Regions from separate parts of the Dickeya fangzhongdai genome, predicted to be linked through region 1. Evidence: riboswitches for the same ligand, from Rfam matches in the RefSeq annotation. Region 1 holds a riboswitch; each other region holds the start of a gene.
What was found. A riboswitch is a leader RNA that binds a small molecule or an ion and turns the genes downstream of it on or off. The one in region 1 is predicted to bind thiamine pyrophosphate.
Positions count from the first base shown of each region.

Region 2: linked by a shared signal. The riboswitch ahead of thiB (thiamine ABC transporter substrate binding subunit) and the one ahead of thiM (hydroxyethylthiazole kinase) in region 1 are both predicted to bind thiamine pyrophosphate.
Region 3: linked by a shared signal. The riboswitch ahead of thiC (phosphomethylpyrimidine synthase ThiC) and the one ahead of thiM (hydroxyethylthiazole kinase) in region 1 are both predicted to bind thiamine pyrophosphate.

Region 1 covers NZ_CP025003.1:3,612,585-3,617,894, reverse strand. The annotation lists gene CVE23_RS16120 (Gfo/Idh/MocA family oxidoreductase) at 1-442, shown strand, start outside; gene CVE23_RS16115 (multidrug effflux MFS transporter) at 442-1,758, shown strand; gene CVE23_RS16110 (MalY/PatB family protein) at 1,831-3,033, shown strand; TPP riboswitch at 3,099-3,203, shown strand; gene thiM (hydroxyethylthiazole kinase) at 3,238-4,032, shown strand; gene thiD (bifunctional hydroxymethylpyrimidine kinase/phosphomethylpyrimidine kinase) at 4,029-4,832, shown strand; gene CVE23_RS16095 (sugar phosphate isomerase/epimerase family protein) at 5,259-5,310, shown strand, end outside.
Region 2 covers NZ_CP025003.1:4,239,183-4,244,492, forward strand. The annotation lists gene tnaA (tryptophanase) at 1-894, shown strand, start outside; gene sgrT (glucose uptake inhibitor SgrT) at 1,015-1,173, opposite strand; gene sgrR (HTH-type transcriptional regulator SgrR) at 1,285-2,952, shown strand; TPP riboswitch at 3,009-3,118, shown strand; gene thiB (thiamine ABC transporter substrate binding subunit) at 3,161-4,144, shown strand; gene thiP (thiamine/thiamine pyrophosphate ABC transporter permease ThiP) at 4,120-5,310, shown strand, end outside.
Region 3 covers NZ_CP025003.1:274,214-279,523, forward strand. The annotation lists gene thiE (thiamine phosphate synthase) at 1-281, opposite strand, end outside; gene thiC (phosphomethylpyrimidine synthase ThiC) at 281-2,248, opposite strand; TPP riboswitch at 2,397-2,512, opposite strand; gene CVE23_RS01275 (Rsd/AlgQ family anti-sigma factor) at 2,570-3,019, opposite strand; gene nudC (NAD(+) diphosphatase) at 3,123-3,896, shown strand; gene hemE (uroporphyrinogen decarboxylase) at 3,952-5,025, shown strand; gene nfi (deoxyribonuclease V) at 5,025-5,310, shown strand, end outside.

The DNA.
Region 1 (5,310 bases):
TATTTTTCAGCAAGGGCCGTTCCAGTCGATTCACTTTCATTCCTATAAGTCGGATGAGTTGCCCGACGATGCGTCGGACGAGCGGCATCGTGTCGGCACGAAAGAGCATCTGGAAATCTATATTTTCCGCAATGACAAAATGCTTGGCGGAAAACATGTCGAAGTGTTCGATATCGACGACATTATTGCGATGGAAGGCGGACGAAAAGGATTGAAGGGAAAATCCAAAGCCAAGGCGTTTTATGAATTTATTGCCGGCATGCGGGGCGAGATTGCGGCGGGCGATATGGTGTCTGATTTCAGTAAACATGAGGTGGGCGCGATGCTGACGTCGGCGATTTACCAGTCGATCAGCCATCGTTACCATCGGCTGAATCCGTTGATTAATCGTCGTTTCAAAAGCCGGGCCGCGGTTCTGCGGGCAGAAGCGCTCGTACCGTGATGGGGCTGAAAAAAGAGAGTCGTGGGTTGAAAAAAGAGCGTGTTGGGTTGAAGAAAGAGTGTGTTGGTTTGAAGAAAAAGAGTATGGGGCGGGTTGCCGGCCTGTTTCCGTTAGTGATTGCCGCGCCGCTGGGGCTGGATATCTGCCTCCCCGGCGTGCCGCTGATATCCCATGAACTGGGCAGCATGCCGGGAATGACGCAATGGATTATCAGCGGATTTGTGCTGTGTTTGAGCCTCAGTCAGCTTTTCTTCGGGCCGCTGGTCGACCGCCTCGGCGCGCAATGCGTTTTGTTGTGCGGCAGCCTGGTTTACGCGCTGAGCGCGATCGGCGTGTATTTTACCGACACGATCGCCTGGTTCATCGCGCTGCGGCTGGTGCAGGGATGCGGGGCTGGCGCGATGGCGGTTGCCGCGTCGGCCAGCGTGCCGCTGCGCTTTCAGGGGGTGGTCATCGGGAAGGTATTTAGCCTGCTTAACGGCGTGATAAGCCTGGTCCCGGTGCTGGCGCCGGTGATAGGTGGACTGCTGATCGTACACTATGGCTGGCGTTCCAGTTTTTATGCGCTGGGCGCTTTCGCGCTGCTGTGCGGCGTACTGGTGCTGTGGAAACCGCTGCCGGCTGCGTGCGGCAGGGCGCGTGATGGCGCACTGTCCCCGACACCGTCGTTAAGCGTTTTCTCCGGCTATCTGACTGTTTTTCGGCACCCCGAGTTTCGGTTGGGGTGTTTTGCCGCCAGCTTCGGTTTTGCCACGCAACTGATTTTCTTTTCCAGTTCACCCATCGTACTGATCGACACGCTGCATATCCCGGTGGATCAATTTGGATACTATTTTGCCGTCAACGCTCTGGCTATCACCGGCGGAAGCCTGCTGACCGCCCGGTTGCTGGGGCGAGTGAAAGAGACGGTGATTCTGTATGGCGGCGCAGTGCTGATGTTACTGGCCATGAGCGGCTTTATTCTGACGATCCATGTGCTGACCGTGTCGGTCTGGCCTTATCTTCTTTCAGCCACGCTGGGTAGCCTGGGGTTCGCCGTACTGATTGCGACCGGGGCGGCGGTGGCGCTGTCTCCGTTCACGTCGCTGGCCGGGCAGGCCTCCGCGCTGATGGCGGCGATACAGATGTCGTTCTCTTCGCTGGTTGCCTGGGCCGTGATGAACAGCTGGCGCGACGATTGGTCGCCGATGATTGCCGCCTATTTTCTGTTGGCCGTAGCGCTGCTGCTACAACTGCAGGCTTACCGGATGACGCGTGTCAGACGGCATCAATCGGAGCCGGCGGCGCTCGAAAAACCGTCCCCGAATTCGAATTGATCCATGCCGGAGTGATGTCCGGCATGGGGGCGATATCTGGCAGCGGGATGATATAGGGAATTGGAGTGAGGTATGACTTGCCGTTTCGATGAGGTTATCGATTTTTCGCATTCTCATTTATTGAAATGGGAATACCCTTCTCCGTATCTGCCGCACCCCACCTCACGGCCGCCGCTGCCTTTGTGGATTGCGGATATGGATTTTAGGTGCCCGGATGAAGTGCAACAGGCGCTGCACGACGCCATCAACCAGGGCGTTTTGGGCTATACGCGAGCCAGCGAAACCCTGTTTGACGCCATTATCCAATGGCAGTGGCATCATCATGGCTGGCGAATTCATGAAGACTGGATCGTGCAGAGTCCGGGGGTGGTGAACAGCCTGAGCATGATTGTGCAGACGTTTACCCAGCCGGGGGAGGGGGTGTTGATCCAGCCGCCGGTTTACGGGCCGTTTTATCACAGCGTAACGATGAACGACCGCCAGGTGGTGACGGCTCCGCTCACCGAAACGGCATCAGGGTATACGCTGGATCTTGATGCCTTTGAACAGGCGATCACGCCGACGACGCGGCTGTTTTTTTTATGTAATCCGCACAACCCGACCGGGCATGTCTGGAGCCGGGACGAGCTGCTGGCGATGGGCAACATCTGCCGGCGTCATGGCGTGATGGTCGTTTCCGATGAAATTCATCAGGATTTGATCATTAACCCCGCGAAACGGCATCAGCCGTTTGCCGGCATTAACGACGAATTCGCCGACCACAGCATTACCTGCACATCGCCGAGTAAAACCTTCAATCTGGCGGGATTGCACACCTCCAATCTGTTCATTCCCAATAAGACGATACGCGACGCGCTGAAACGAACCTATGCGCGCTGTTCATTGTATATCCCCAATATGCTGGGGCTGACGGCCTGCGAAGCGGCTTACCGTCATGGCGGGCCGTGGTTATCCGCGTTGCTGGACTATTTGCGCGATAACCGGGCGTTGTTGCAGGCGAACCTTGGCCCGGACTCACCGGTCCGGCTGTTCGACGCCGATGCGCTCTATCTTGGCTGGCTGGATTTTCGGGAAAGCGGCATTGCGCCGGCCGATTTACCGGCGACTTTGCTGAACCAGGCCGGGCTGTGGCTGGATGATGGCGCGAAGTTCGGCGCGGCGTACGCCGGGTTTGCCCGGATTAATTTTGCCTGTCGACGCACCCTGCTGCATTCCGCACTGGCGAAATTAGCCGATATGTTTACGGCGAGGGGGAAAACAGGAGGGCTGGTGTAGCGCGGCGCGGCATGGCGTCTTTTTTCCGCCATTGACCTTTTTAGCCAATGCTTCCAATAATGGCGTTCGTTGACTCGGGGTGCCGCGTTCCTGTCATGGAAAACGGCTGAGATATACCCGTATTACCTGATCTGGATTATGCCAGCGTAGGGAAGTCACGGTATCCCGCCGGTACCGCCTTCTTTCACGCCGGTTGGGAGGTTTATGAACGCTCGACCTGTACTTTTCCCTGCCGCGTCCGTCGCGGATTCCCTTGATGCTTTCCGTTTGCGCGCGCCGCTGGTGCACTGCCTCACCAATGAGGTGGTGCAGGGGTTTACCGCTAATGTGCTGCTGGCGCTGGGCGCCTCGCCCGCGATGGTGGTGGACGCGGGCGAGGCGGCGCAGTTTGGCGCGCTGGCTGATGGGTTACTCATTAATCTGGGTACGCTTGAAGCCGACCGCGCGCAGGCGATGCGCGCGGCGGTCGCGAGCGCCATCGAGGTCGGCACGCCGTGGGTGCTGGACCCGGTAGCGGTGGGCGGCCTGCGTTTTCGCACCGAGTTTGCTTTTGAACTGTTGGCGATGAAGCCGGCGGCGATCCGCGGCAACGCCTCCGAAGTCATGGCGCTGGCCGGCGAATGTTCGGCCGGGCGCGGGGTGGACAGCGGCAACGATGTGCTGGCGGCGCTGCCTTCAGCCGTTACGCTGGCGCGCCGCTGGGCCACCTGCGTGGCGGTAACCGGCGAAGTGGATTACGTGACCGACGGCGAGCGAGTGCTGGCGGTACCCGGCGGCGATCCGCTGATGACGCGGGTGGTCGGCACCGGGTGCGCGCTGTCGGCGGTGGTGGCCGGTTTCTGCGCGCTGGAGGGCGACCGGCTCAGTCATATCGCCGCCGCCTGTGCGGTGATGTCGCACTGCGGGCAACAGGCCGCGGCACAGGCGCACGGGCCGGGGAGTTTCATCCCCGCGTTTCTGGATGCGCTGTATACCCTGAACCGGGAGGCGCCGGCATGAAACGTATCAACGCGTTGACTATCGCCGGCACCGACCCGAGCGGCGGCGCCGGTATTCAGGCCGACCTGAAAACGTTCTCGGCGCTGGGCGCCTACGGCACCAGCGTGATTACCGCGTTGGTGGCGCAGAATACGCGCGGCGTACAGTCGGTCTATCGCATTGAACCGGCGTTTGTCGCCGCCCAGCTGGATTCGGTTCTGAGCGATATCCGTATCGATAGTGCCAAAATCGGCATGCTGGCGCAGACGGATATCGTGGAAGCGGTGGCGGACCGGCTGCAGCGCTACCCGGTGCCGTATGTGGTGCTGGACACGGTGATGCTGGCGAAAAGCGGCGATCCGCTGCTGGCGCCGGAAGCGGTGGCGGCGGTGCGCCAGCTGCTGCTGCCGCGGGTGTCGCTGATTACCCCCAATCTGCCGGAGGCGGCGGCGCTGTTGCAGTGCACGCCCGCCGACGATGAGTGGGGCATGCGACGGCAGGGGGACGCGCTGCTGGCGATGGGATGTCAGGCGGTGCTGATGAAAGGCGGTCACCTGAGCGACAGCGAAAGCCCGGACTGGCTGTTCATGCCGGATGCGGAGCCGGTGCGGCTGAGCGCGCCGCGCGTCAACACCCGGCATACGCACGGCACCGGCTGCACGCTGTCGGCGGCGCTGGCGGCGTTGCGCCCGCGTTATGACAACTGGCCGGATACCCTGTCCGCCGCGCGGGCGTATCTGCAAGGCGCGCTGGAACAGGCGGATTCGCTGGAGGTCGGCCACGGCATCGGCCCGGTACACCATTTTCATCGCTGGTGGTGACGCATTTATTGATTGCCGGCGGTGGAAAAGGCCGTCGGCAATGGCCGCATCGCATCCAGGATCCGCGCCTGACAGCGTGATTGCCGCAACAGCCAATGCGCATCGACTGAAAAGAGCATGTTATTGCAGCCAGATAAAAATGTATGGCCGTAAGCACCGCCTTATTCTGAAAACAGCGGCAGAATATTAAGGGGGGTGGGGGTATTACGATATTCCTGTGTTGCCGTTTTTTTTGATGTAAGCCGTGAATCGCCAACGCCTTGTCGTTGGCAGTTGAGATATTTTTTCTTTCTGATTAACATGAAAAGTAATCGATTACTTTTTGTGGGAAACCTAATGGCGAAGGCCGGGAAATGCGTTTCGGCCGGCAGAAGTAATTGAGACATTGATAACAACAAAACAAGGAACATCTATCTGGAGAGTCTTATGTACCTGAAGCGATTTTTACGTTTATCACTTTTTATCTCGTTGTTTACCC
Region 2 (5,310 bases), 630 kb from region 1:
CTGCTGCAAACCACCATTGAACAGCACGGCGCGGACAACGTGGTGGCGATCATTACCACCGTCACCTGTAACAGCTCCGGCGGCCAGCCGATCTCGATGGGCAACATGCGCGCGGTGTATCGCATCGCGCAGCAGCACGGGATCCCGGTAGTGATCGACTCGGCCCGGTTCTGCGAAAACGCCTGGTTTATCAAACAGCGCGAAGCCGGCTATGAAAACCGTTCGATCAAAGAGATCGTCCACGAGATGTATCAGTACGGCGACATGCTCACCATGTCGGCGAAAAAGGATCCGATGGTGAACATCGGCGGCCTGTGCTGTTTTCGCAGTGACGAAGAGCTGTTCAATGAGGTGCGTATTCGCTGCGTGCCGATGGAAGGCTTCGTCACCTATGGCGGCCTGGCCGGGCGCGACATGGAAGCGTTAGCCATCGGGCTGGAAGAAGGCATGAACGAGGACTATCTGACCTACCGCATTGGTCAGGTGACCTACCTCGGCGAGCGCCTGCGCGCCGGCGGTATCCCGATTCAATACCCGGTGGGCGGGCACGCGGTGTTTGTCGATGCCAAAAAGCTGCTGCCGCATATCCCGGCGGAACAGTTCCCGGCGCAGGCGCTGAATAACGAGCTCTATCTGGAAGCGGGTATCCGCAGCGTGGAAATCGGCTCATTGTTGCTGGGGCGGGATCCGGACACCGGCGAGCAGAAACCGTCGCCGCTGGAACTGCTGCGCCTGACCATCCCGCGTCGGGTGTATACCAACGACCACATGGATTACATCGCCGACTCGCTGATCGCGCTGAAGGAAAGAGCCGGCAGCATCAAAGGCCTGACCTTTACCTACGAACCGCCGGTATTACGCCACTTTGTCGCCCGCCTGAAACCGGTGGAATAACGCTCCGCCATAAAAAAAGCCAGCGGAATACTCCGCTGGCTGGTGAACAGCACCATTACTCAGAACACTGCGGCGGTTTCCCGCCGCTGTTCTCACTCTCATTCGATGTCGCCGCCGGCCTTACAACCAGCGACGATAGTCTTCCTCATCCATGTCCCGGATCTGCCATTGGGTAACCTGCAGCAGCAACGCCATCCGCTGGGCGGCGGTGAGTGCGCCCCATCCCCGGCGGCATCCCCGGCAGAGCCAGTGATGATAAAAGCGGAATAACCGGCACATATTGCCTCCCCTTCGCGGCGGTTCACGTACTGAACCATTCACTGACTGAAAGTATCCGCGTAATATAGGGAAAAATATATTGATGAGCTTGAGCCACGGAGTTCCTCTTTTATGTCCTCGCCACGCCTGCAACAACAATTCATCCGGTTATGGCAATGCCTGCAAGGTCAGGATACCGACACCACGCTGCAGGAACTGGCGCTGCTGCTCAACTGCTCCCGCCGTCATATCCGCTCTCTGCTGAACGCCATGCAACAGCAGGGTTGGCTCACCTGGCAGGCGGAAGCCGGGCGCGGCAAACGCTCGCGCCTCGGCTTTCTCTACACGGGGTTAGCCCTGCAACAGCAGCGCGCCGAAGACCTGCTGGAGCAGGACCGCATCGACCAGTTGGTGCAACTGGTGGGCGACAAGGAAACCGTGCGCCAGATGTTGCTGTCTCACCTCGGGCGTAGCGTGCGGCAAGGGCGCCATCTGCTGCGTATCCTGTACTACCGGCCGATGCACAACCTGTTGCCCGGCAGCGCGTTGCGGCGTTCGGAAACCCACATCGCCCGTCAGATTTTCAGCGGGCTGACCAGCTTAAATGAGGAAAATGGGGAACTGTTGCCGGATATCGCTCACCACTGGCAGGCGCTGTCGCCGCTGCACTGGCGTTTCTATCTGCGCCCGGCCATCCGTTTTCACCACGGTCGGGAGCTGACCATGGAGGACGTGATCGCCTCGCTGTCCCGGCTGACGGCGCTGCCGCTGTTCTCACACCTGAGCGACATCGCTTCCCCTACGCCGTTCGTGCTGGATATCCGGCTCAGCATGCCGGATGACTGGCTGCCGTGGCTGCTCGGCAGCGTACCGGCGATGATCTTGCCCAAAGAGTGGCAAACGCTGCCGGACTTTATGCGCCAGCCCATCGGCACCGGGCCGTATCAGGTGGTGCGCAACTCGCCCAACCAGTTGAAAATCGCCGCGTTTGACGACTACTTCGGCTACCGGGCGCTGATTGACGAAGTCAGTATCTGGGTGCTGCCGGACGCGCCGATCATTCCCGCCTGTACGGTTACATTGCAGGGAGACGACACCACGGACAATGAACTGGAGAACCGGCTGGAAGAAGGCTGCTATTTCCTGCTGTTCGACCGCCGTTCGCCGCAGATGGCGGATCCGGAGATCCGTCACTGGCTGTGTCAGGTGTTAAGCCCGGTGGCGATGCTTGGCCTGGCCGATAGCCCGTACCAGAGCGACTGGTCCCCCGCCTATGGCCTGCTGCCGCGCTGGCATCACAGCCCACCGCGGGCGGTACGGGAAAAACCGGTTGGCCTGACCCACCTCACCCTCACCTGCTACCGTGACCATCCCGAATACGCGGTGATAAGCAGCATCATGGGCCGGCTGCTGGCGTCGCACGGCGTCACGCTGACGCTACGCTGTCTGGAGTTCGATGCCTGGTGTCAGGGCGACGACGCCAGCGATCTCTGGCTTGGCAGCGCCAACTTTTATCTACCGCTGGAATTTTCGCTGTTCGCGATGCTGTACGAGCTGCCGCTGCTGCGGCACTGTCTGGGCGATGACGAACTGGAACACACTGCGCGTCAGTGGCGTCAGGGCGAGTTGTCGCTGGCGGAATGGTGCCAGTCGCTGGTCAGCCGCCAGCAACTCCACCCGTTGTTCCACCACTGGTTGCGGTTGCAGGGGCAGGCCAGCATGCGGGGGCTACGCATGAACACGCTGGGCTGGTTCGATTTCAAATCCGCCTGGTTTGCACCGCCGAACCCGACGCCATGAGCGCTCGTCGCCGGTCATGGCGCTTTTCCTGATGTGACAAACACTTTACAATACCGCCGTTCTCAACGGGGTGCGGTCAACGCGCATAGGCGTTGCATCGCTGAGAAAATACCCGTCGAACCTGATCCGGTTAATACCGGCGAAGGGATTTGAGACTGCATCCCGCTTGCTCAAAGACCTTTGCCGCCTTCAACAATTGGAGCGCAAAGTGTTAAAGAAATTACTGTCCTGCCTGTTACTGCTGTCCGCCCCTGTGTTCGCCAAACCGACCCTGACGGTCTACACCTACGACTCGTTCGCCTCGGAATGGGGCCCCGGTCCGGGCGTCAAAACCGCGTTTGAAAAAGAGTGCAACTGCGAGCTGAAATTCGTGGCGCTGGAAGATGGCGTCGCTCTGCTCAACCGCCTGCGTATGGAAGGCAAAAATACCCCGGCGGATGTGGTGCTGGGGCTGGATAACAATCTGGTACAGGCGGCAGCGCAGACCGGCCTGTTCGCCCCGCATGGTGTCAACACCAGCGAGTTGACGGTGCCGGGCGGCTGGCATAATGACACCTTCCTGCCCTTCGACTATGGCTATTTCGCCTTCGTCTACAACAAGGACAAACTGAAAAACCCGCCCAAGAGCCTGCGCGAACTGGTGGAAAGCGACCAGCCGTGGAAAGTGATCTATGAAGATCCGCGCACCAGCACGCCGGGTCTGGGCCTGTTGCTGTGGATGCAGAAAGTCTATGGCGACAAGGCGCCGCAAGCCTGGCAGAAACTGGCGGCCAAAACCGTCACCGTCACCAAAGGCTGGAGCGAAGCCTACGGCCTGTTCCTGAAAGGCGAAGCCGATCTGGTGTTGAGCTACACCACCTCCCCGGCTTACCACCTCATCGCCGAGAAGAAAGACAGCTACGCGGCGGCCAATTTCAGCGAAGGCCACTATCTACAGGTCGAAGTAGCCGCGCAATTGGCCGGCAGCAAAAATCCGCAACTGGCGGCGCGCTTCCTGCAGTTTATGGTCAGCCCGACCTTCCAGCAGATCATCCCGACCACCAACTGGATGTACCCGGTTGTCAAAACCGAGCTGCCCGCGGGCTATAACACCCTGTTGTTGCCGGCTACCGCGCTGGAGTTCACCTCGCAACAGGTGGCCGAGCAGCGCGCGAATTGGGTACTGGCATGGCAACGCGCCGTCAGCCGCTGATTCCCGGCTGGCTGTGGCCAGGGCTGCTGGCGGCCGCGCTGCTGACCGGCACCGCGGCGCTGGCGTTCGCCGCGCTGTGGCTGGACGCGCCCGGCGCGCCCTGGCGGTCGTTGTGGGATGACAGCTACCTGTGGCATGTCATTCGCTTCAGCTTCTGGCAGGCGCTGCTGTCGGCGCTGCTTTCCACTCTGCCCGCGCTGTTTCTGGCGCGGGCGTTGTACCGCCGCCGCTTTCCCGGCCATCGCCTGCTGCTGCGCCTGTGCGCGATGACGCTGGTGCTGCCGGTGCTGGTGGCGGTATTCGGCATCCTCAGCGTCTACGGCCGCGAAGGCTGGCTGGCGCGCCTGCTGATGCAATTCGGTATCGAATACCGTTTTTCGCCTTACGGTTTGCAGGGCATTCTGTTGGCCCACGTCTTTTTTAATCTGCCGCTGGCGACCCGGCTGTTTGTGCAGGCGCTGGAAGGCATCGCCACTGAGCAGCGCCAGTTGGCGGCCCAGCTCGGCCTGCGCGGCTGGCACTTTTTCCGGCTGGTGGAGTGGCCGTGGCTGCGCCGTCAGTTGTTGCCCGCCGGCGCGCTGATTTTCATGCTGTGTTTCGCCAGCTTCGCCACCGTACTGGCGCTGGGCGGCGGCCCGCAGGCCACCACCATCGAACTGGCGATCTATCAGGCGTTGAGCTTCGACTATGACCCGGCGCGCGCCGCGCTGCTGGCGCTGTTGCAGATGGCGTGCTGTCTGGGGCTGGTGTTGTTCAGTCAGCGGCTGAGCCGGCTGCTGGCGGTGGGAGCCAGTAGCCGCCTGCGATGGCGCGATCCGCAGGACAGCGGGTTCAGCCGCGTTACCGATACGCTGCTGATTGCGGCAGCGTTGCTATTGCTGTTGCCGCCGCTGCTGGCGGTGGTGGCGGACGGCCTGAACCGTTCGCTGCCGGATGTCTTGCGCCAGCCGGCGTTATGGCAAACGCTCTGGACCTCGCTGCGCATCGCGCTGGCCGCCGGCGCGCTTAGCGTGGTGCTGACGTTGATGCTGCTGTGGAGCAGCCGGGAATTGAAACTGCGCCGGCGGGGGCTCTCCGCCCAGTTGCTGGATATAAGCGGGATGCTGATTCTGGCGATGCCGGGGATTGTGCTGGCGTCCGGTTTTTTCCTGCTGTTTAACCGCACC
Region 3 (5,310 bases), 1.7 Mb from region 1:
AGATCGGCGGTGTCGAGATCTTCCTGCCCAAGGTGTACGCCGTAGGCCTGATGCTTCACCGCCAGTTGCCAGTAGTCGTTGATGAACAGCCGGGCCTGATGGCGACGGCCGAGCGCGATCGCCCGGATGATGTCGGGTTCGGCCCGATCCGCCGGCTGGTCCTTGATGCGTAGCTGGATGGTGCGGACGCCGGCTGCCAGCAGACGTTCGATCCATTCTACGCTGTCAACCACCGGATACAGCCCCAGCCGGGCGTCAGTAGCGGGAAAAATGCCGTTCATCAGCGTTCTTCCTGCGGCAGGCTGGTGGCGGTGTGGTACAGCTCGCTGCCGCGGGCGCGGAATTCGGCCGACATTTGCGCCATGCCGACATCCACCGGTTGCGCCTGCGCCTCCTGACGGGCGGCGTAGTCGCGCACTTCCTGGGTTATCTTCATCGAACAGAATTTCGGTCCGCACATCGAGCAGAAATGCGCCACCTTGCCGGATTCCTGCGGCAGGGTTTCGTCGTGGTAGGCGCGGGCGGTTTCCGGGTCCAAAGCCAGATTGAACTGGTCCTCCCAGCGGAATTCAAAACGCGCTTTGGACATGGCGTTGTCGCGGATCTGCGCGCCAGGGTGGCCTTTCGCCAGGTCGGCGGCGTGGGCGGCAATTTTATAGGCGATCAACCCTTGTTTGACGTCGTTTTTGTTCGGTAGCCCCAGATGCTCTTTCGGGGTGACGTAGCACAGCATGGCGCAGCCGAACCAGCCGATCATCGCCGCGCCGATGCCGGAGGTGAAGTGGTCGTAACCGGGCGCGATATCGGTGGTGAGCGGGCCTAACGTATAGAACGGCGCCTCGTGGCAGTGTTCCAGCTCTTCGGTCATGTTGCGGCGGATCATCTGCATCGGCACATGGCCGGGGCCTTCGATCATCACCTGCACGTCGTATTCCCAGGCGATTTTGGTCAGTTCGCCCAGCGTGTGCAGTTCGGCGAACTGCGCTTCGTCGTTGGCATCCTGAATGGAACCCGGGCGCAGGCCGTCGCCGAGCGACAGCGCGACGTCATAGGCGGCACAGATTTCGCAGATTTCACGGAAATGCTGGTACAGGAAGTTTTCCTGATGGTGCGACAGGCACCACTTGGCCATAATCGAGCCGCCGCGCGACACAATGCCGGTCAGGCGTTTGGCGGTCATCGGTACGTAGCGCAGCAACACGCCGGCGTGGATGGTGAAGTAATCCACCCCTTGTTCCGCCTGTTCCAGCAAGGTGTCGCGGAACAGTTCCCAGGTCAGGTTTTCCGCGATGCCGTTGACCTTTTCCAGCGCCTGATAGATCGGCACCGTGCCGATCGGCACCGGGCTGTTGCGCAGGATCCACTCGCGGGTTTCATGGATGTAGCGCCCGGTGGACAAGTCCATCACCGTGTCCGCGCCCCAGCGGGTGGCCCACACCAGTTTTTCCACTTCTTCTTCGATAGACGAGGTCACGGCGGAGTTGCCGATATTGGCATTCACCTTCACCAGAAAATTGCGGCCGATGATCATCGGTTCCGATTCGGGGTGGTTGATGTTGGCGGGGATGATGGCGCGCCCGGCGGCCACTTCCTGACGCACGAATTCCGGCGTGATGTTGTCCGGCAGCAGCGCGCCGAAACTGTGGCCCGGATGCTGCTGGCGCAGCACCTCGCCGCGCACGCGCTCGCGCCCCATGTTTTCACGGATGGCGATGAATTCCATCTCCGGCGTGATGATGCCCTGACGGGCGTAGTGCAACTGGGTAACGCGGCGACCGGCTTTGGCGCGCTTAGGCTGCGGCAGATGTTCAAAACGCAGATGGTCGAGGCCGATATCCGCCAGCCGTTGTTGGGTAAAGCCGGAGCTGGCTTTCGGTAAGGCTTCGGTGTCGTCGCGCCCGGCAATCCAGTCGGCGCGCAATTTGCCAAGCCCGCGGTGTACGTCCGGGGTGGTGGCCGGGTCGCCATACGGACCGGCGGTGTCATACACCGGCACCGCTTCGTTGGCTTCATAGCGCGGATTGTCGCGGCTGCCGCCCACCAGCGTCGGGCTAAGCTGGATTTCCCGCATCGGCACGCGGATGTCCGGCTGTGAACCGGTCAGATAAATGCGCTGCGAGTTGGGAAAGGTCGACCCGCGCAGCGTGTCGATAAACTGCTGGGCGGCGGCGCGTTGTTCGCGACGGCCGGAGGATTTCTTTTCTCCGGAAACATTCTGTTCTGTAGACTGGGTTGGTTCTGTAGACATAGCAAGTTCCTGTTCATTAAAAGGAAAAATTGCTTGTCTGGAGCTCGGAGGGAGTAATGGCTGGATGCTGGCCCGCTGGCAACGGCAATTATGTGATGCCGGGTCTTGCGGCTGCGGCGGCAACGTGAACGTTGCGCCCAGGGCTGGCAATGTGATTACTCTTGTTCCCTTCGCAGGTATTAACCTGATCAGGTTCCGCGGATCCCGAATTAACGGTCTCAGCCCACGCGCCATACGGCGTGTTGGGCACTCCGACAAGATATCGCCCCTTCACGGGGCGAACTAAAACTCTGACACTCTATGCGCTGTGACTATGTGTCGTCAATGATCGAACATCAGTCGGATCAGGCTGTCTTCCAGGGTGAAGCGCATTGCCAATGCTTCACCCACGCCGGATAATGTCTGGCGAAATTCCTGACTGTCGACGGGCTCGATGAAAAACGCCAGATGGCTGTCGTAAATATCCATGATTTGCTGGGTGTTGCTGCGCAGCGCGACATCAAAGTGCGACGCCTGCGTCAGCTTTCGGTCGTTGCGCATGATGTTTTCCTGCAACATGCGTTCGTAGACATGAAAATGACCGACAGACAGATAGTCGACCAGATGATGGCAAAATTCATCCAGCGTCCGTGCTTCCGGTATTTTCCCTGTCTGAATGCTGAGCAGGTGGTAATAGGCCAACAAAAGATGTTTGCGGGCCTGCAACCACTGATCGATCAAGGCGTAATTGCCACCAACGTTCTCCGTCAGACGTTGTAACTGTTTCAGCATGGTTGACTCCGGGTATCGATAGGATGATGACAGTTAGTCGTGTCATTATTTATAACCATAGTCGTAAAACGCCAATCTGGTAATAAGCGGGGCAATAAAAGAGATGGAAGTGACGCTGAAGGGTGAAGAACGCGGATGGTGGGTGGTGTATCACCGCCATCAGATCTGGCTGCCTCAGGGCGAATTGCCGCAGGGAACGGCGGCGCAGTGGCAGTTGCAGCAGCAGTCCGCCCGCCAGGTTGGCGAGTGGCAGGGGGAACCGGTATGGCTGGTGCTGCAGGATAAGACCAGCGACATGGGTTCGGTGCGCCAACTGCTGGATCAGGATGCCGGGTTGTTCCAACTGGCGGGCCGCGCGGTGCAGCTGGCGGAATTCTATCGTTCGCACCGGTTTTGCGGTTACTGCGGCCATGAGATGTCGGTCAGCACCACAGAATTGGCCTGCCTGTGCGCGCACTGCAAAGAGCGTTACTACCCGCAGATTGCCCCCTGCGTGATTGTGGCGATTCGCCGCGACGACAAGATTCTGCTGGCGCAGCACCTGCGCCACAAAGGCAACATGTACACAACGCTGGCCGGCTTTGTGGAAGTGGGGGAAACCCTGGAACAGGCGGTAGCGCGGGAAGTGATGGAAGAGAGCAATATCCGCGTCAGGAACCTGCGTTACGTCAGTTCCCAGCCCTGGCCGTTCCCGCATTCGCTGATGATGGCGTTTATGGCCGATTACGACGGGGGCGAGGTGAAAGCTGACCCGTCCGAACTGCGGGATGCCGACTGGTTCCGTTATGATCGCTTGCCGGAATTGCCGCCGCCGGGTACGGTAGCCCGGCGTCTGATTGAAGACACGGTAGTGCTGTGCCGCGAGGCCGATCGCTGATCGGTCGTCGCCAGCGACAATCATGCCTGCAAGCAGGCGTTACAAGGAAAAGACCATGACTGATCTGAAAAACGATCGCTATTTGCGTGCGCTGTTGCGTCAGCCTGTGGATGTGACCCCGGTATGGATGATGCGTCAGGCGGGGCGTTACCTGCCGGAATACCGCGCGACTCGCTCGCAAGCCGGTGATTTCATGTCGCTGTGCAAGAATGCCGAGCTGGCCTGCGAAGTGACGTTACAGCCGCTGCGACGCTACAACCTTGATGCGGCCATTCTGTTTTCCGATATTCTCACCATACCCGACGCTATGGGGCTGGGGCTGTATTTTGAAGCCGGCGAAGGGCCGCGCTTTACCTCGCCGGTCACCTGTCATGCCGACGTGGAAAAACTACCGGTGCCGGACCCGGAACTGGAGCTCGGCTACGTAATGAACGCGGTGCGGACGATTCGCCGCAATCTGGCGGGCGCGGTGCCGTTGATCGGTTTTTCCGGCAGTCCGTGGACGCTGGCGACCTATATGGTGGAAGGCGGCAGCAGCAAAGCCTTCACCGTAATCAAGAAGATGATGTTTACCGAGCCGCGCACGCTGCATCTGTTGCTGGACAAGCTGGCGGACAGCGTGACGCTCTACCTTAACGCCCAGATTCGGGCCGGCGCGCAGGCGGTGATGATTTTCGACACCTGGGGCGGGGCGCTGAGCGGGGCTGATTACCGTGAATTCTCGCTGCATTATATGCACAAGATTGTCGACGGCCTGCTGCGTGAAAACGACGGCCGCCGGGTGCCGGTGACGCTGTTCACCAAAGGCGGCGGTCAGTGGCTGGAGGCGATGGCGGATACCGGCTGCGACGCGCTGGGGCTGGATTGGACCACCGATATTGCCGACGCGCGCCGTCGCGTCGGCGATCGGGTGGCGTTGCAGGGCAATATGGACCCGTCGATGCTGTATGCGCCGCCTGCCCGTATCGAACAGGAAGTCGCTACCATTCTGGCCGGATTCGGCACCGGTAATGGCCATGTGTTTAACCTGGGGCACGGCATTCATCAGGACGTACCGCCAGAGCATGCCGGCGCGTTCGTCGAGGCGGTACACCGCTTATCCGCGCCGTATCATCAGGACCTCGCCTGATGGATATGCAGGCGCTGCGCGAAGAACAACGTGACAAAGCCGTTCAGGTGATTCGTCATGACGATGTGCCTTTTGAGCAGCCGACGCTGATCGCCGGCGCCGATGTCGGTTTCGAGCAGGACGGCGCGGTAACCCGCGCTGCGCTGGCCGTGCTGACCTATCCGTCGCTGCAACTGGTGGAATACCAGATTGCGCGTATTCCGACTATCATGCCTTATATCCCCGGTTTCCTGTCGTTCCGCGAGTACCCGGCTCTGCTGGCGGCGTGGGAACAGTTGCAGCACC